Regions from separate parts of the Pseudanabaena minima str. Chao 2107 genome, predicted to be linked through region 2. Evidence: predicted binding sites of a transcription regulator. Region 2 holds the regulator's gene; each other region holds the start of a gene.

Region 1 (6,185 bases), 320 kb from region 2:
CATCAGCGTTTGATTCAACTCAATGTCAGCGATGAGGAACTAGCTAGCCGTCGTGCGAATTGGAAGGCTCCTGCGCCTCGCTACACCAAGGGAGTTTTAGCAAAATATGCCAAGTTAGTTTCGACTAGCAGCAAAGGTGCAGTGACTGATTTAGACCTGTACTAAATTACTCCCTTTCCAGTGTGAAAATAGACATTAAAGCCCAAGAATTAGTGATGCGGCGCGAAGCGCCGCATCACTAATTCTTGGGCTTGATTTCACAGCCTTACAAGCGATATAAAATGACCTTAGTGGTGCAGAAAACTCTAGGCGTTTTTGAAACCCTTATCTAGCAAGGCTTTCAAAAAACAAGCGAATATAAATTTTTTGTGTAAGTGCATGTTCATAATGGCAACATCAACGAGTATAGGTGTTTGCAGGCTTGTCTTAAACTAGGTCTCACCATCTTATTTGATACGCCAAAAGTTTTCTGCACCACTAAGATAAAATGACAGATTTTCCGCCAACAAAAAAACAACTTAGACGCACATTGCTCAACCAACGTCGGCAAATCCCCCATGAAATTTGGCAACAAAAAAGTCAAGCACTATGCGATCGCCTCTGCGATTGGCAAATTTTTCAACAGGCGCAAAATATATTGACATTTAGCAGTTTTCGCCAAGAACCAGATTTAAGCCCCCTGTGGCAAATATTCCCTGACAAGAATTGGGGCTTTTCTCGCTGTGTCGAAAAAGATCTGATTTGGCATCAAGTGGCGATCGCTGATTTTGACAACAACATGCGATCGGGAGCCTTTGGCATTCTGGAGCCGCGCCATGACTTGCCCTTTATGGATTTACAGAATATTGATCTAATTTTGATTCCTGCGGTGGCTTGCGATCGCCAAGGTTATCGACTGGGCTATGGTGGTGGCTTTTATGATCGCTGGTTACCTAACTCTACAGGATTTAAAGCAGGAGTGATCTTCGATGAGTTTTATGTAGATGAACTGCCCCATGATGCTTGGGATGTACCACTAGATGCCATTTTTACTGACTCAAAAGCCTTAATGCTAGGATTACTTTAGCGTTCAACTGGTCAAATATGGCGATCGCATCAGACAAACCGCAAACAGACAAACCGCACATCAAATCCCATCATGATCTCTATGAAGAGGACTTCTGTCTGTGGATAGAGCAAGCATTGGTGTTGTTGCGCCAAGGCAAACTTAGAGATTTGGACTTGGAAAATTTGCTTGAAGAAATTGAAGACATGGGTAATAGCCAAAAACAATCACTAGAGAGCAATTTAAAAGTTATTCTCATGCATTTACTCAAATACAAATACCAACCCGAAAAACGCTCTAATAGTTGGCTATATACCCTAGCTGAGCATCGCCAGAGAATGCGCAAAGCTTTCAAAAATAGTCCTAGCCTCAAGAGACATTTTTTGCAGGAGTTTGCTGATGTTTATCTAGATGCCAAAAAACTTGCTGTGATCGAAACAGGACTACCAAGCCACACTTTCCCTCCAGAATCTCCCTTTACTCACGATCAAGTCATAGATGAAGAATATCTACCTGAATAGCAAAGGTTAATCAAGAACTGATTTTTGAGGTTGTGGCTACGCTGCACCACCAAAAATCGGTTCTTTGTTTGTACGGTAAGCCGATCTAGTTACTGACTCTTTTCGCAGTATATTGGCACTCAGTGAGACAGAGTGCTAACGCACGCAATGTGTGACTGAGTGAAATGAAAATTCCACCTTGAGTCATCACTTGCAAAGTCCGCTCTGATTAGATTTTAAGGAGGTATGGCATAGTGGCATCGTTAACCCTAAATACTGGTACATTACAACCTCTAGGCGATCGCCTATTGGTTAAAGTAGCAACAAAAGAAGAAAAAACTGTAGGCGGTATTTTCTTGCCAGACACAGCACAAGAAAAGCCCCAAATCGGTGAAGTAACTGCCGTTGGTCCTGGCGCACGCAATGATAAAGGTACTCGTGTAGCGCTAGAAGTCAAAGCAGGCGATAAAGTTCTTTACTCCAAGTATGCAGGCACTGAAGTCAAAATCGAAAGCGTAGATTATTTGCTCCTTGCAGAAAGAGATATTCTCGCGATCGTTGAATAGAGCTAAGAGCAATTAGCTGTTAGCGATTAGTGATTAGCTTTTTTGGATTGCTACTTCACTAGATTGATAAATGAACAGATATTTCTCAAGCTAAGAGCCGAAAGCTAAAAGCCTTCCAAGTACCAAATTACCAAATAAATTAAAAGAAAATGGCAAAAATCGTAGTATTTGATGAAGAATCTCGCCGCGCCCTTGAGCGTGGTGTCAATGCGTTGGCTGATGCAGTGCGCGTCACCCTCGGCCCCAAAGGTCGTAACGTAGTTCTCGAAAAGAAATATGGCGCTCCTCAAATCATCAATGACGGTGTGAGCATTGCCAAAGAAATTGAATTAGAAGATCCCTTAGAAAATGCAGGCGCTCAACTGATTCGCGAAGTTGCTTCTAAAACCAACGACGTAGCAGGCGACGGAACCACCAGCGCCACCGTTTTGGCTCAAGAAATGATTCGCGAAGGTTTGAAGAACGTTGCCGCAGGTGCAAATCCAGTGGGTGTGCGTCGCGGTATCGAAAAGGCAGTTGCTCATCTAGTTGATGTAATTGCTCAAAAGGCGAAAGCAGTTGACTCCAATGCTGAAATTGCTCAGATTGCTACCATTTCGGCTGGTAATGACTCCGAAGTTGGCGAAATGATCGCTCATGCTATGGACAAAGTTGGCAAAGATGGCGTAATTACTGTTGAAGAGTCTAAGTCCCTCACAACCGAATTGGAAGTTGTCGAAGGTATGCAACTCGATCGCGGCTATATTTCTCCTTACTTCGTCACCGACAGCGAACGTCAGTTGGTGGAATTTGAGAATGCCAGAATCTTGATCACTGATAAGAAGATCAATGTAATTCAAGACCTCGTTCCAATCCTTGAAAAAGCGGCTCGTTCTGGTTCTCCCTTGGTCATCATCTCTGAAGATGTTGAAGGTGAAGCTCTCGCAACTTTAGTGGTGAACAAGCTTAGAGGTTCTCTGAATATTGCTGCAATCAAAGCTCCTGGTTTTGGCGATCGCCGTAAAGCAATGTTGCAAGATATTGCCGTTCTTACCGATGGTCAAGTAATTTCAGAAGACACTGGTTTAGAACTAAGCGCTGCAACCCTCGAAATGCTAGGTACTGCTCGCAAGATCACCATTTCTAAGGACAAAACCACCATTGTTTCTGACGTTTCTAACAAAGCTAACGTTGACAAGCGCGTTGCTCAAATCCGCAAGGAATTGGAACTCAGTGACTCTGACTATGACAAAGAAAAGCTCCAAGAAAGGATTGCAAAACTCTCTGGTGGCGTAGCTGTAATCAAGGTCGGTGCTGCTACGGAAACCGAACTTAAGGATCGTAAGCTCCGCATCGAAGACGCTCTAAACTCCACCCGCGCTGCGGTTGAAGAAGGCATCGTTCCTGGTGGTGGTGCAACCCTTGCTCACCTCGCTGTAGAATTGCAAGGCTTCAAAGCAACCTTGAAGAATGAAGAAGCGATCGGTGCAGAAATCGTATCTCGCTCTCTCTCCGCACCTCTTCGTCAAATCAGCGACAACGCTGGTTTAGAAGGTACTGTTGTTGTTGAAAAAGTTAAGCAACTTCCTTTCAATCATGGCTTTGATGCACTCAAAGGCGAGTACGTTGACTTGATCGCGACTGGTATCATTGACCCCGCTAAGGTTGTCCGTTCTGCATTGCAAAACGCTGCTTCCGTTGCTGGCATGGTTTTGACCACTGAAGCTCTAGTTGTTGAAAAACCAGAGAAGAATGCTGGTGCTGGTGCTGCTGCTGGTATGGGCGGCATGGGCGGCATGGGTGGCATGGGCGGTATGGGCGGCATGATGTAATCATCGTCCATAGATTCCCCCAAAAAGGAGAGGTTACGCTTAGCGTAACCTCTCCTTTTTGGCGTTAAACTCAAGTGAAGTTATTACCAAAACTTGCTATGACTATTGCAAGCGATCGCCTAAATTTTGCGGAGTACCTCAAGTATATTGATGGGACTGACTATCGCTATGAGTTGGTAAATGGAGAGCTAATTCCGATGAGTCTGGGGACAGGGCAACATGGCGCAGTGATCAAGGTTTTGGAAAAAAATCTCGAAGTCGATATTGCTGAGCAAAATCAAGACTGGGCTGTATTACCTGCGTTAGTTGGTATTCGGAGTCCCAAAGGCGGCAGATGGGATACCTGTCGAATTCCAGATTTGGTAGTGATGCCAAAAGCTCAATGGCGATCGCTGCAAACTTGTGAGGCAATTATCGAAATCAATCAACCACCGCCGATTTTAGTTGTGGAAGTTGTAAGCGAGTCAACCAAAAGTACCGAATATCGAGCTAAGCGTGGTGAATATAGCGTATTAGGTATTTTGGAATATTGGGTTGTCGATCCATTGATCAAGAAAATCACCATTTTTAGGCTTGATGATGGCTGGTATGAAGTTAGTGAATATGTAGGTGATGAGATTACACAATCACCAACTTTCCCCAATTTGAAATTGACCGCCAATCAAGTTTTTGGCAACCTGCTAAAATGATTCGCAGCTTTTAATAACTTTAAAAATAATCATTTATGACGCAAGAGCCAATCTTAATTCCAGACCATTTAGAAGATGCTATCGAGCAAGCGATCGCCGCGACGCATCAGGCGATCGCCGATGGTGCTACTCGCGTCATTGCCGATCTACGATTTCCTGAACTCAAAGCATTGCCGATCGCCTATGAATTTGCGGCTAGTTTTAATCATCGCTATGGCAATGCATGGCAAGCCATCTTCTCGGACGCAGGAGCGGCGGCGCTAGCAAAACGTGAATGGGCAGATCTTGAAGTGTCAGTGCGTGGTGTCAACGAGGGACGCAGAGCCATTCGCGAAGAAGATCAAGCATTTCTCTTAATTGAGCCAACTTCGGTAGAAGTCGAGCAAGTGGAGAAACTTGTACAGTTAGCAGGCGATCGCCCCTTTGTAATGCTCAATCCTCGCCTTGAAAACAACGAGGTAGGATTGGGGCTAGCCGCAAGACAAATGCGCGATCGCTTCTTAAGTACTTTTGAGACAGCCTATTACATCAAACCACTAGAGCTTGGTGCATTATGGCGTTGCTATCCGCAAACATGGCAAGTCTGGCAACAAACTGAGGAGGGAATGCAACAACTTGCCGAAGTTGCTCAGCGTCCATCTAGTGATGACATTGATCGCTTGTTTCGCCAAAAGACTGGTAAGCAATCAGGTTCATTTTTAGGTCGTTTGCAACAGTTTTTAAGCGCTCTAGCAAGATAAAGCAATAGGTAATTATGGATGAATACACCTACCTCGCAGTTAATCGGACAACGAACATTAGCCGCGATCGCTTTTAGCGACATTGTTGGCTTCAGTGCCCTGATGGGAAAAGACGAAGTACATACTCTGCATTTAGTCGAACGTGATTTTCGGCAAATGACGGATTTATGTCAAAAGTTTGCGGGGAAGGTGTTAAAAACGACAGGTGACGGATTGCTAATGTACTTTGCGAGTGCAGTTCAAGCTGTTGAGTGTACCCGCGAAATGCAGACTGAATTTGCGAAAGCGGCTAAGACTTTACCAGTATCAGAGGTTTTGTCCCATCGCATTGGTATTCACTTGGGCGACGTTTTCTTTAATGAAACCGATGTAATGGGCAATGGTGTAAACATTGCGGCACGTTTGCAAGCAAAAGCTGAAGTAGGTGGTATTTGCATTTCCCAAGCAATTTATGATGTTGTCAAGCATCGCTTAGATTTAGATGTTACTTATTTGGGTGAATTAGAACTCAAGAATATCCAAGATCCTATTCCTGCTTATCAGATTTTAATTCCTTTTTTAGAGCGCTCATCACATAGTCAAAGCAATCAAAAAGATATTGCTACAAAGCCCACCAAAATAAATCGACTACTAACTCAGCAGGACTTTCGCGATCGCCAAATCATGCTTAATAAAGTGCGAAACTTTTGGGTTGAGGGGGTTTTAGAGACATCAATTCATGATAAAGCGTTGATCGAATTGGGTTTGCAAACAAGATTAGATGCGATCGCGCATCCTTGGCATATGGAATGGGCGACATCTGATCAAGCAAGGAAGCCTTTGCCAACGGGTACA
Region 2 (6,185 bases):
GATTGTGTTGATCGCGATCGCTACATCGCCAATCACCTCACGCACTAATCCAAATCCAAATAAGCCATCGATTAACAGATCACAATCTTGCAACGACTCTAGAGAAACAGAGGGAATTCCTAAGCTTTTGGCATAACAGCCATGCACTCGTGTTAAGGGTTTTGACTTAGCTAATGGGGTATAGATTTTGACCTGTCGCCCTTGATGATGTAGTTCTCTCGCAACTACTAAGGCATCGCCACCGTTATGTCCAGAGCCAACCAAGATGCCTACATGCGGGCAGTCTTTAGCAGGATAGAGTTCAGTTAAGCGTTGAGTAATCCTGATTGCTACTTTTTCCATCAAAGCTGCAACAGGCATCCCTGCCTGAAAAATCAGATTTTCGATCGCTTGCATTTGTGAGGCTGTAGCGATCGCCTGTGATGACAGTGATTCAATCATTAGGTTTCTCCCAGTTATTTGATGGCGCGGCTACGCCGCGCCATCAAATAACTGGGACTAACTTATTGGACAAATCTCTGGAGACTTTCTGGCAAGTTTGGGCGAACCCAATCTCTAACTTGTTTGAACTGCATCGCAGCTAAACCACTGCCAAGAATCAGAGCTACTAAAATCAAAATGATAATAAAAGCGCTATTGGTTTGCTTTGGCACGGCAAATTCAGTTTTTGCCGAATCAACATCAATAAGTTCAGGTTCGATATCTTTTGAACTTTCTGAGTCTGGTGGTGTTAATGCCAAAGCACCTGCTGACTCTTCCGTTTCAGTCTGAATATCTTCAGTATCCGCTTCTTCTTCAGCTGTGCTAATTGATGTGGAGTTATCATTTTCACCTACCTGATCTTCCTCAGGATCAATTGGTGCAAAGCGGCAACGCATCAACGCAACCGTAATATTGTCATGCCCATTTAACTCGTTTGCTTGATCGATTAGATCCTGACAACTGCGGTCAAGGGGCTTATTTTCACTCAAAACTGGGAGCAAGTAGCGATCGCAAATTTGTTCAACCCGATCAAAATCACTCAAGCCATCGGAGCAAAGTAACAAGAGGCAGTCTTCGTCAATAAAAAATCTTTGTACACGAGGGACAAGCATATCTGAGGCTCTTGTCCCCAAAGCTTGGATCAATGCTCCCCCATCAATGCGCTGCGAAGAGTAGGCATAGAAGTTATAACCAAGGGTGGTCTCACGAGTAGCTACATCATCATCAAGGGTGACTTGACGCAAATTATCTTTGGTGACGCAATAGAGTCGGCTGTCTCCCACATGCACCACATAGACTTCATTGCTCATCTTACCGTTGGGACGCGGTATCACCGCCATGACGAGCGTTGTCCCCATACGTTGCTGGGCTTGTCGCTGTTGCTGATCATTGATGGCAACAATTTGATTATTGACAACGCGAGCCACCATTTCCAGTTGAGCAATAAAACCTTGGGCAGAAAAATCAGGATCGTTTTCAGCTTGTTGTAATAAAGTTTTGAGCTGCTGCTCTAGAGTCTTAATTGCGAGGGAACTTGCCACTTCTCCGCCTTCATGTCCACCCAGACCATCACATACGATCGCTAAGCGATCGCGCAGACTATCCGCCTGTTCAGTCCGTTTTTGACGCTTTACATCGGGGTAGCAAGCATCTTCGTTATGTTCACGCTGTTGCCCTACATCACTAGCACTGGCGATCCGCACTGTGAGCGGCTGATCCTCCATCACCTTGAGTGCCATTTGATCGAGGTAGGCGATCGCGCTGTTAATGTCGTATTCTCCGCGCCCTAGACTATAGAAAAATTCAGCGATCGGTTCGGCAATCTCAGGCTTAGCCAGATCTAACCATTGCACCCAAATATCACCTAATTGGGAGATATGCACAGCCGCAACATCCGCTTGCAATTCTAACAAGCGCACCCACATCCCATCGACACGTACTAGTTTGAAATCGATCAAGGTACGAGCCATGTTCTGCTCAGCAAGTGGTTGCCAGAGGTTTAGCACTTGCCACAGCAGATTAATTTGCCGCAGAGCTGATGCTTCAGCCCATGCCTCGGCTAGGGTAGGACAGAGCTTACCTTGGCGATCAATTGGCACATTTTCTAACAAAAATACTTCAGAAAGATTTAGTTCTTCCCCGATTAGCAATAATCCGTAAGGACGCGGCAGATGTAAGCTTAGACGCGATAACTTGAGATAAGACACCACATAGGTCTGAAATTCAAGGGGTAGCTCTGGCAGTGAAAAAGCATCTGTATCGACAACAATTTGTGAGGAGAGGACACGGTAGCGATCGCCAATCAGAGATTCAGGGGGAAATGCTTCGGTGTCCAGTCCGACTGCCCAAAGATATTGCTGCTCAACTGCCGTAGCTTGCTCTTGTTTTTCCATGAAGGTATTGATCGCTTGCCAAAATTATGTGGTGAATATAGTGAAAAGCACAGATGTCTTAGAACTATTGATAGTCAAGGTAAGAATAGGAGGCGCTGAGCCATATCCTACCTATAAGTTAGAAGTTTTGACCTATTTGTTCAAGAGACATTTGGCTATTGTAGCGAAACAGAGAGAATATTTTTATGTATTTATACAGTGCTTCAGGGCTTGCGAATCTACAAAAATTAGGAGCTTGTACAACTTGTTACCAGATTTCTTTAGAATCTGGTTATTGTAGTAGTTAGACTTTTGATTGTTAGAAGTCAAATTTAACAGTAAAAATTTAATACTTATTTTTTTCTTCCGTTTATTTTTTGATTTATTTTCCAGTTTTTATCATTACCTCTTTTTTAGAATTTTTTCAACTTTCAACATTAATTACATCGCTATAACCTATGAAGCATCAACTTACCCATCGAGAACAAAAAGTTCTCTGGGCAACCATCGATCACTATATTCAAACGGCGGAACCAGTCGGTTCTAAGGCGTTGGTATCAGAATATGACTTTGATATTAGTCCTGCGACGATTCGTAATGTGATGAATATGCTCGATCGCAGTGGTTTATTGTATCAACCCCATATATCGGCAGGGCGTGTCCCCTCGGACTCTGGCTATCGAGTCTATGTTGATGAATTAATCGATCCTGCGAGCGAGTTAACCTACAGTACGCATCAATTTCTTGCTAGTAAAAATGAGCGACTTGGTAAGTCCAGTCTGGATGGTGTGTTGCGAGATGTTGCCCAAATCTTGGCGACCTTAAGTGGCTGTATTGCGGTGATTACTGCCCCAAATATGCAAACGATGCGAATTCGACATTTGCAATTAGTAATGGTCGATCATTGCAAGGTGATGGCGATCGCGGTTAGTGATACTTATCATACGGCTTCTGTAACGATGGATTTGCCCAGTGAAACTAAGCCCGAAGTTCTAGAAGGTGAATTAAATATTCTCAATAATTTCTTAAATGAACATTTACGCGATAAAAACTGGTCGGAGCTAAATAGCGCTTTGCAATGGGATGATCTTGATCGTCAGTTTCAGCAATATGCGGTGTTGTTACAGCAGTCTTTGCAACAACTGATGAAATTATGCGATCGCACAGCTTTGGGACAGATGTTTATTAGTGGTTTAACTGAGCTATTACGCCAGCCAGAGTTTTCTAATTTGCGACAGGTGCAAAATATTGTGCAGTTGCTTGAAGCAGATCGCGCGTCGTTGATGGCGCTAATTGTCGATCAGCCTACTCCTTCTGCTAATTCGGTTAGCATTAGAATCGGTTCAGAAATATCCATTGAGCCAATTCAGAACTGTACATTTATTTCTAGTACTTATCTCTGTGATGACAAGCCAGTAGGAACAGTTGGGGTACTAGGTCCAACTCGCTTGGGTTATACAAGAGCGATCGCTTCAGTACAGGCTGCTGCATTACATCTAACAGATGCTATTAGTAAATGGTAGATCATGTCTTAGGTTTGGAAAGAAATTATTCCATTGGAAGAAACGGAGTTATCCCAATTCATTAAAGTGTGAAGCTACTTTGATGAATTAAAACCCAAACTCGGCAAGGGTTTTAAAAACAAAAAATGGCTATGCCATTTTTTGTTTTGGTATTACTAATAGTAAGTAAAGGCGATTTTGTAATGACTACACCCAATGATCCTGAATCTGTCCTGACACCTGAAGAACTCAAAGCAGGACGTGATCGCATTGCCGCCGCTAATATCAACAACGTTCTACATCACTGTCGCAAATGTGATTATGAATGGGTTGCTTCCCATGCTGAAGCCTGTCGTTGTGGCTCCAAAAGTGTCGAACGGATCATGTGTTGGCAGTTTCCCGATGATTAGCAGGCGATCGCCTATTCGGTTGCTGTAATAATTCTGTCATAATGAAAATTGGGATCTGCCATACCTAGCAGCAAGAGGCAAATATTCTTTATGAACGCCCTAACTATCAGCCTAGAGCCAATATTTGAATTAACAGATGAAAAGTTTTTTCAACTCTGCCAAAAAAATCGTGATTTAAGATTCGAGCGCAGCGCTCAAGGAGATATTACAATCATGGCTCCCGAAGGTAGTGATACAGGAATGCGTAGCATTGAAATTAGCGCGGACTTGGTAATTTGGAATCGTCGCCAAAAGTTAGGTGTCGCGTTTGGTTCTTCCGCAGGATTTATATTGCCTAATGGTGCAATGCGATCGCCTGATGCCTGTTGGATCTTAAAAGAAAGATGGGATGCGCTGACACCAGAACAGCAATCTAAGTTTGCGCCAATTTGTCCAGATTTTGTAATTGAGTTAATGTCGAGAACCGATAGTTTGTCAACTGTCCAAGCCAAAATGCAAGAATATCAAGATAACGGCGCGAGACTCGGTTGGCTAATTAATCGTCGCGATCGCCAAGTAGAAATTTATCGCATTGGACAACCAGTGGAAGTTCTCCAATCACCAATTATGCTTTCTGGTGAAACTGTTCTACCCGAATTTGTCTTAGAGCTAGCTTCCATTTGGTGAAAGCTAAATCTTGTTGTAAGGATGATGCAAAGTAATGCCAGATTCAGCATCAAAAGCATAAAGTTTATTTAGATCAATTCGCCAGAAGCTGTGATCGCCAATTTGCCAATGATGCTCTAAGCCAATATCTGCTGAAACTCGCGCTCTTAATTCGCTATTTTGCAGTTTCAATAACACAATTGTTTCTGATCCAAGAGCTTCCACGAGTTCCACAGTTCCCTCAAGATGTGCATCTGCCGACGTTGCTGGTTGTAAATCTTCAGGACGAAATCCGAGAATGAAAGGGCGATCGCTACCAATTTCTCTAAGTGGCAATTCATTAATGGCGAACTCCTTAATCAAACTTTCCCCTTTTAAAAATCCGTCGCTATCGACATTTACAGGTAGAAAATTCATCGGAGGGGAACCCATAAATCCAGCTACAAATTGATTTGCGGGTTTCCGATAAATATTCAGAGGTGTATCTACTTGTTGAATATCTCCCTTGTTCAAAACTACAATCCTATCGCCCATTGTCATTGCTTCTACTTGATCATGGGTGACATAAATCGTGGTTACTTGTAATTGCTTTTGTAACTGCACAATTTGCGATCGCGTATCACTGCGTAACTGGGCATCCAGATTTGATAACGGCTCATCCATTAGAAATACTTGTGGATTACGAGCGATCGCTCTGCCTAATGCAACTCTTTGTTTTTGACCCCCTGATAATTCTTTCGGTTTGCGCGTCAATAAATGAGAAATTTGCAATGATTCCGCAACCTGCTGCACCCTTTGATCAATTTCGGCGCGTTGTTTTTTACTTGTTGCTGCAAACCAAGCTAGAGGAGATGAATTTTGCGATCGCTGCCGTCTCAAGCCAAACGCAATATTGTTGTAAACCGTCATGTGCGGATAAAGCGCGTAACTTTGGAAAACCATGGCAATATCCCGTACCTTGGGCGGCAAATGATTGATTTGGCGATCGCCTAAGTAGATCGAACCATCGCTCACCTCTTCTAAACCAGCAATTAGGCGCAATAAAGTACTTTTTCCACAGCCTGAAGGACCTACTAAAACTAGGAATTCGCGATCTCCTACCTCTAGATTAATTTCTTTCAGAACAACATTTTGTCCAAATTTCTTGGTCACACCACACAATCGCACAGGAGCCATCGCAAAACATCCTAATCAAGTCGATTTTGAGATTTTCAGCAACTATTCCTTTCCCGTTCAAATTAGTGGTGTAATGCAAAGCACCGTACTACTAATTT
Region 3 (6,185 bases), 2.6 Mb from region 2:
GACAGCTTATAAGATACTAAGCTATAAATATTATGACTGTACGGCTAGAATCTGTGCTCAGGAGAAAAGCAAAATGATTATTGTATGGAATAGCTTTTTCTTAGGAGTTATTTCCGCTTTTGCCTGCTCTAGCTTAGCTTTGTGGGTAATGGTTACACTTTCATTGGGGAAATCCCCTTTACAATTCAAATAACTTGTCGGCTAACGAAATGTCTATAAAGCTAAAGAAGAAGCATCGCAATTATTGCGATGCTTCTTCTTTAATATTGTAAGGTTTTGTGATTTTCATTGAACCAATACTCCCCTCCCATTCTAAACGAATAAGCACTAAATCCCAAGAATTAGTGGTGGGGTTCTTCGCGTTGCATCATTAATTTTTGGTTGTGAAGTGAGTAGCACAATGAAAATCGCTATATGGGTTTTGGTGGTGACGATTGCTATAATTAAGTTCGCAAACATATTCAAAAATTTTAAGTAAGGGCAAATAATGGCGACTCCTCATAGGACAAAACAGGTAAATCTTCGTTTTCCTCTGCCTTTATTGAGCCAAATTAAGACACAAGCTGATGCCAAACAACAGGCGATCGCTGATTGGATTTTAGCCGTGGTCAGCCGAGAGTTTGAGCAGAAGCCCGAAACATCACCAGAGACATCACCAGAAAAATCTCCATTTATATTGCACCCCGAACTTTTGACATATGTGGAGAATTGTCTAGCTCCGTTACATTCTCAAATTAGCGAATTGAGGACGCAATTGGGGGAGTCCAGAGCCTGATTGACAAAGGGACATTTAGTCAGGCAAATGTATCGGCTCCCAACGAAGAAAATTCCGACCAAAATGATAATAGTGCTAATGGCTTTAGTTCATCACCAAATGCGAAGCCACTATTTAACTCATTAGCAGGATTTGCGTTAGAAGTAGGCGATCGCCTTATCATCAATGGCGAAGAAGTAACTTTTAAAGGATGGGTCGATCAGTCACAGACAGCGATCGAAGTGAAGACGATCGCGGATGATTTATCTTCAGTTAAACAGGTTCGAGCTAAAGAGATCAAAAGTTTATCGCGATCGCAGGATATCGATGAGATTTCAGCATCACAGGATGTTACTAATAAGTCTCATCATGACGAAGATCATGTAAAGCCATCATCTGACGAATTTGTTGATCAGAGTAATGCTCCTGTCAGTGATAACCAAAAATCTCCCGATTCTGACGATCATACTGAATCATCTGTTGACTCGGAAGAAACCACGGAAATACCCAAAGAACCTGAACATAATGCTTGGGAAGTATGGACATATCTAGAAAGACAGCGCCTAAAAACGCTCAAATTAATCAATACATTCCAAGCAGAATGGGAAGCTAATCGTTTTGTGCGTGAAGCTGAACGTAGCGCTCCAAGCAATTTGCGAGTTCACTACGAGATTCGCCCAGTTTGGTTAGACGCAGCTGAAATTATGGGAGGTTATCAAAATGATCAAAGCTCTCCTAAATCTAATAAATCTAATGAGCGTCAAGTTGAGCGAAACGATGAAGACTATGCCGATGCGATCGATGTCGAGGTAATAATTTAATGTGAGTTCGATATATTTGTGTCGTGCTCCACACGACCCAAATGGCTAAAAATGGTAAGAATCGCTTAGCGATTCTTACCATTTTTAGCTTTCGGTGAACTGATGGTAAAGTTGCGCCCCGCAGGGGTGCAACTTTACGGGCTTGGAAAATTTATTTTGTACAAGTACTTACGCTCTGCGTATGACCTATGTTTTACGGTAAAATTCCTAAAGCAATATAAAGCAATATTATTTATTTAAAAGAGAAAATCATGGGAGAAATTGGTAATGCAATGGTCTTATCGATGGTATTAATTCCTGTCGGTATTGCCTTCGGATACTTCTTACTAAAGCTACAAGGCGAAGAACAAGAAGAAGCCTAATATTTCAAGAAGCGGCGCTTAGCGCCGCTTCTTGTTTCATCAGTTCGGTAAACCACACTATAGCCGTTGCAACCATTTCGGTTAAATTAGCACTCAGTCACCTAGAGTGCTAAACCACTCTAGACAACAACAAAAAATGTTAGTCAACTGAGTGAATACCAATGGCAACAACGACATTAAACGTAACTACTGTAAAACCTTTAGCCGATCGCGTATTTATCAAAGTAAGCGCTAAAGAAGAAAAAACCGCAGGCGGAATTTTCTTGCCTGAAACCGCAAAGGAAAAGCCTCAAGTTGGTGAAATCGCCGCTGTAGGACCTGGCAAACTCGATGACAAAGGTGAGCGCCAAGCCCTCGAAGTTAAAGTAGGAGACAAAGTTTTGTACTCCAAGTACGCTGGCACTGATATCAAACTTGGCACAGATGAGTATGTGCTGCTAGCAGAAAAAGATATTTTAGCGATCGTTGCATAATCACTGGTAATTGGTAATCGGTAATTGGTAATCGGCAACTGAGATCGAAACCCAATCACCAATCACCAATCACCAAATTGTTTGTTAACCCCTTACCTAGTTACCCAATTAAAAAATATGTCTAAAAAAATAATTTACAACGAAGATGCACGTCGCGCCCTAGAGCGTGGTATGGATATCTTGGCTGAAGCTGTTGCTGTGACCCTAGGTCCCAAAGGTCGTAACGTAGTTCTTGAAAAGAAGTTTGGTTCTCCTCAAATTGTTAATGATGGTGTAACCATCGCTAAGGAAATTGAACTAGAAGATAATGTTGAAAATACTGGCGTAGCCTTAATTCGTCAGGCTGCTTCTAAAACCAATGATGCTGCTGGTGATGGAACTACTACTGCTACAGTTCTTGCCCATGCAATCGTTAAAGAAGGTCTACGTAACGTGGCGGCTGGTGCTAACTCGATCGCTCTCAAGCGCGGTATTGATAAAGCAACTGCTTTCTTGGTTGGCAAGATCAAGGATCACGCTAAGCCTATCGAAGATTCCAAGGCGATCGCTCAAGTTGGAACTATTTCGGCTGGTAACGATGAAGAAGTCGGTGCAATGATCGCTCAAGCGATGGATAAAGTCGGTAAAGAAGGTGTGATTTCCCTCGAAGAAGGTAAATCCATGTTCACCGAATTGGAAATTACTGAAGGTATGCGCTTCGACAAGGGCTATATCTCTCCTTATTTCGTCACCGATGCTGAGCGCATGGAAGCTTCTTTTGAAGAACCAGTTCTCTTGATCACTGACAAGAAAATTGCTCTAGTTCAAGAACTCGTACCTGTTCTCGAACAAGTCGCTCGCTCTGGTCGTCCTCTGATCATCATCGCTGAAGACATCGAAAAAGAAGCGCTTGCTACTCTCGTTGTGAACCGTCTGCGTGGTGTTCTCAACGTTGCTGCAATCAAGTCTCCTGGATTTGGCGATCGTCGCAAAGCGATGCTTGAAGATTTGGCAACCCTCACAGGCGCTCAAGTAATCACTGAAGATGCTGGACTTCGCCTTGATGCAGTCAAGCTTGACCAACTCGGTAAAGCACGCCGCGTGATCATTACCAAGGACAGCACTACTATCGTTGCTGATGGTAATGAAGCCGCAGTTAAGACTCGCGTTGAGCAAATCCGTCGTCAGATTGAAGAAACTGAATCTTCCTACGACAAGGAAAAACTACAAGAGCGTTTGGCTAAGCTATCTGGTGGCGTAGCCGTAATCAAGGTCGGTGCTGCAACTGAAACCGAAATGAAGGATCGCAAACTTCGTCTTGAAGATGCGATTAACGCAACCAAAGCTGCCGTTGAAGAAGGTATCGTTCCAGGTGGTGGTACAACCTATGTTCACCTTGCTCCTGAGCTTCACTCTTGGGCTACAGCTAATCTGACTGGCGAAGAACTGACTGGCGCAATCATTGTTTCTAAAGCATTGTCTGCTCCTGTTAAGCGGATTGCTGCTAATGCTGGTTTCAACGGTGCAGTAATTGCTGAGAATGTCCGCGAAAAAGACTTCAACATTGGCTTCAATGCGATGTCTGGTGAATTTGAAGACATGTTTTTAGCTGGTATTGTTGATCCTGCGAAGGTGACTCGCTCAGCATTGCAAAACGCAGCTTCGATCGCTGGCATGATCTTAACTACTGAATGTATTGTTGTTGATAAGCCAGAAGACAAGGCTGCTAGCGGTGGCGGTGCTATGGGTGCTGGCGGAGACTTCGATTACTAATTAAGGGGTTCGCTAAGCGAATTTTAATCTCAAAAATAGAAGGGAGTGCGTAGCGCTCCCTTCTATTTTTGCATTAGGACAAGACTGTCGATAACTATAAATATCAATTCACAAAAGTGTCGGAACATTTTTGTGAATTGAAAATCAAACCCAGTAAGGTTTTTTAAAACAAAAAAATGCGTAGCCATTTTTTTGTTTTGAAATCAAAGCTCAAGTATGAAGCGCTATAATACCAATTCTTGAAAGTGAGGCTAGATTTCAAGAATTAGAAATCTAGTTCAACAAGGTTTTTGAATTACAAAAATAGCAACGCTATTTTTGTAATTAGTATAGTGAGGTGAATGGATGCTCTGGAAATCAGCCGAAAATGATAAGTTGAAATTAGAGTGGAATTGGCTACAAAGTGTTGCTATCTTTATGGTTATTAGCAATGTTTTTATGCCAGCTTTTGCTTCATTACTAGCTTTGAGAGTTCTGTTTCGCTATGGATGGAGAGCGATCGCCTCACCAGTAAATCAAGCTTATTTCGGGTTGTCGTTATGGATGATTTTCACTACCATCATCGCTTTTAACCCTCCCACTGCTGCGGGTGGATTAGCGAATTTCTTACCATACTTTTTTTTAGCTGCCATTACTAGCTATATTATTCGTACTTCTACCCAATTTATTCATCTTTTATGGTTATTGGTACTGAGTTCCTTAATGGTGAGTGGATTTGGAATTTTACAAGCCGTTATCGATCGCCCTGATTGGATATTCCCAAAAGTGATTTTTGATAGCTACCCGATTCCGATGGGATTTAGTCCTGATCGCCGCATTCAGTCATTTTTTGGACATTTCAACGAAACAGCTGCTTACTTGTTAATGATTTTACCGATCGCTTTACATTTTGCACTTGGCAAAGTTAAAAGTATCTCCAAATCTCAACAAGTGATCGCTACTATAGCGTTAGCCCTAGGAACTTGCGTACTTGTTCTGACTGGTTCACGGAACGCTTGGGGACTTGTGATATTTGGTGCTGTAATATTGGCGATCTATTACCGTCAGTGGAAACTAGTGGCAGGATTTGGAGTTATCTCGCTTGTCATTGCATGGGGGGTATTTGGGCATGAATTGGGTTTAGGCGGTGAAGTGGTGCGATCGCTATTACCAGAAGGATTTGTCAATCGCTTAGCCAGTACAGTTGATCCAAAATTAGGTGGTTACTCTTCTACAGCCGATCGCTTGAATGCATGGCAATTTGCCCTCTCTCTCATCTCTCAGCATCCAATTCAGGGCTGGGGGCTACGCAATTTCCCACTTGTAGCCCAATCTATGGGCTACAACTTGCGCGGATTACCCCATGAGCATAATTTGTTTTTAGCGATCGCTGTTGGTTCTGGAATTCCTGCACTGTTAGGATTTATCGGTATCATCGGCTGGACAATCTACGCATCATTTACATCAGCACTGATCAAAGAGTCGGAAGGAATGATTGTCGCAGTTACAATTGGGGTAATGCTCTTTTTGTTTTCTGGTTGGTTAGATTTAGTACTCTATGAACCACGTTTGAGTATGTTGTTATGGTTTTTGCTAGGTGGGATGTATGGCTTAACCAGACATGACAAGTAAAGGAGGCGCTTAGCGCCTCCTCTACTTACAGAGATTTGTGTTCAGACCCAAATCAAAAAAATTTTGAAAGAGTTGCGAAGCAACTCTTTCAAAATTTTTCTTGTGGCTCGTTTGCTCGGCGATTGCTGTATTAGCCCAATGCAGGCATAACTCTGGGTAGCTCAAGGCGTTGTTGAGTGGTAGGACGACGAGTAGTTCGACCTGAAAGGCGGAAACTAAGGCTTTGCAACTCAATATGCAATTGGCGATTTTCCTTTTGGAGTGCTTCAATTTTTTGTTTGATAGGAACAATCCGCTCTGCAAACTTAGCCCGATAAATATTTGGCAACTCCTGTACAACTTGCTCTAGCATCCGATTGCGATCGCTCATTTCTTGGATGGTGTGACGCAATTCTAAAGCTTCGCGATCGCG

Evidence for each region. The regulator HrcA, encoded in region 2, represses chaperone genes, less so after heat shock. The targets are predictions, from matches to a motif close to TTAGCACTCNNNNNNNNNGAGTGCTAA.
Region 1: the regulator HrcA is predicted to act here: its motif matches at 1,679-1,705, upstream of groES (co-chaperone GroES).
Region 3: the regulator HrcA is predicted to act here: its motif matches at 2,024-2,050, upstream of groES (co-chaperone GroES).

What each region holds. Positions count from the first base shown of each region.
Region 1 covers NZ_CP159508.1:2,766,991-2,773,175, reverse strand. Annotated here, with positions in the region: gene ilvD (dihydroxy-acid dehydratase) at 1-165, shown strand, start outside; gene ABM313_RS12605 (5-formyltetrahydrofolate cyclo-ligase) at 488-1,066, shown strand; gene ABM313_RS12600 (DUF29 domain-containing protein) at 1,084-1,566, shown strand; gene groES (co-chaperone GroES) at 1,800-2,111, shown strand; gene groL (chaperonin GroEL) at 2,261-3,922, shown strand; gene ABM313_RS12585 (Uma2 family endonuclease) at 4,021-4,611, shown strand; gene ABM313_RS12580 (DUF1995 family protein) at 4,647-5,351, shown strand; gene ABM313_RS12575 (adenylate/guanylate cyclase domain-containing protein) at 5,370-6,185, shown strand, end outside.
Region 2 covers NZ_CP159508.1:3,090,296-3,096,480, reverse strand. Annotated here, with positions in the region: gene ABM313_RS14035 (NAD(P)H-hydrate dehydratase) at 1-441, opposite strand, end outside; gene ABM313_RS14030 (protein phosphatase 2C domain-containing protein) at 504-2,375, opposite strand; gene hrcA (heat-inducible transcriptional repressor HrcA) at 2,813-3,877, shown strand; gene ABM313_RS14020 (hypothetical protein) at 4,060-4,266, shown strand; gene ABM313_RS14015 (Uma2 family endonuclease) at 4,357-4,932, shown strand; gene ABM313_RS14010 (ABC transporter ATP-binding protein) at 4,936-6,087, opposite strand.
Region 3 covers NZ_CP159508.1:464,689-470,873, forward strand. Annotated here, with positions in the region: gene ABM313_RS02150 (hypothetical protein) at 488-775, shown strand; gene ABM313_RS02155 (hypothetical protein) at 997-1,575, shown strand; gene petM (cytochrome b6-f complex subunit PetM) at 1,827-1,937, shown strand; gene groES (co-chaperone GroES) at 2,099-2,410, shown strand; gene groL (chaperonin GroEL) at 2,528-4,162, shown strand; gene ABM313_RS02175 (O-antigen ligase family protein) at 4,508-5,773, shown strand; gene ABM313_RS02180 (Npun_F5560 family protein) at 5,904-6,185, opposite strand, start outside.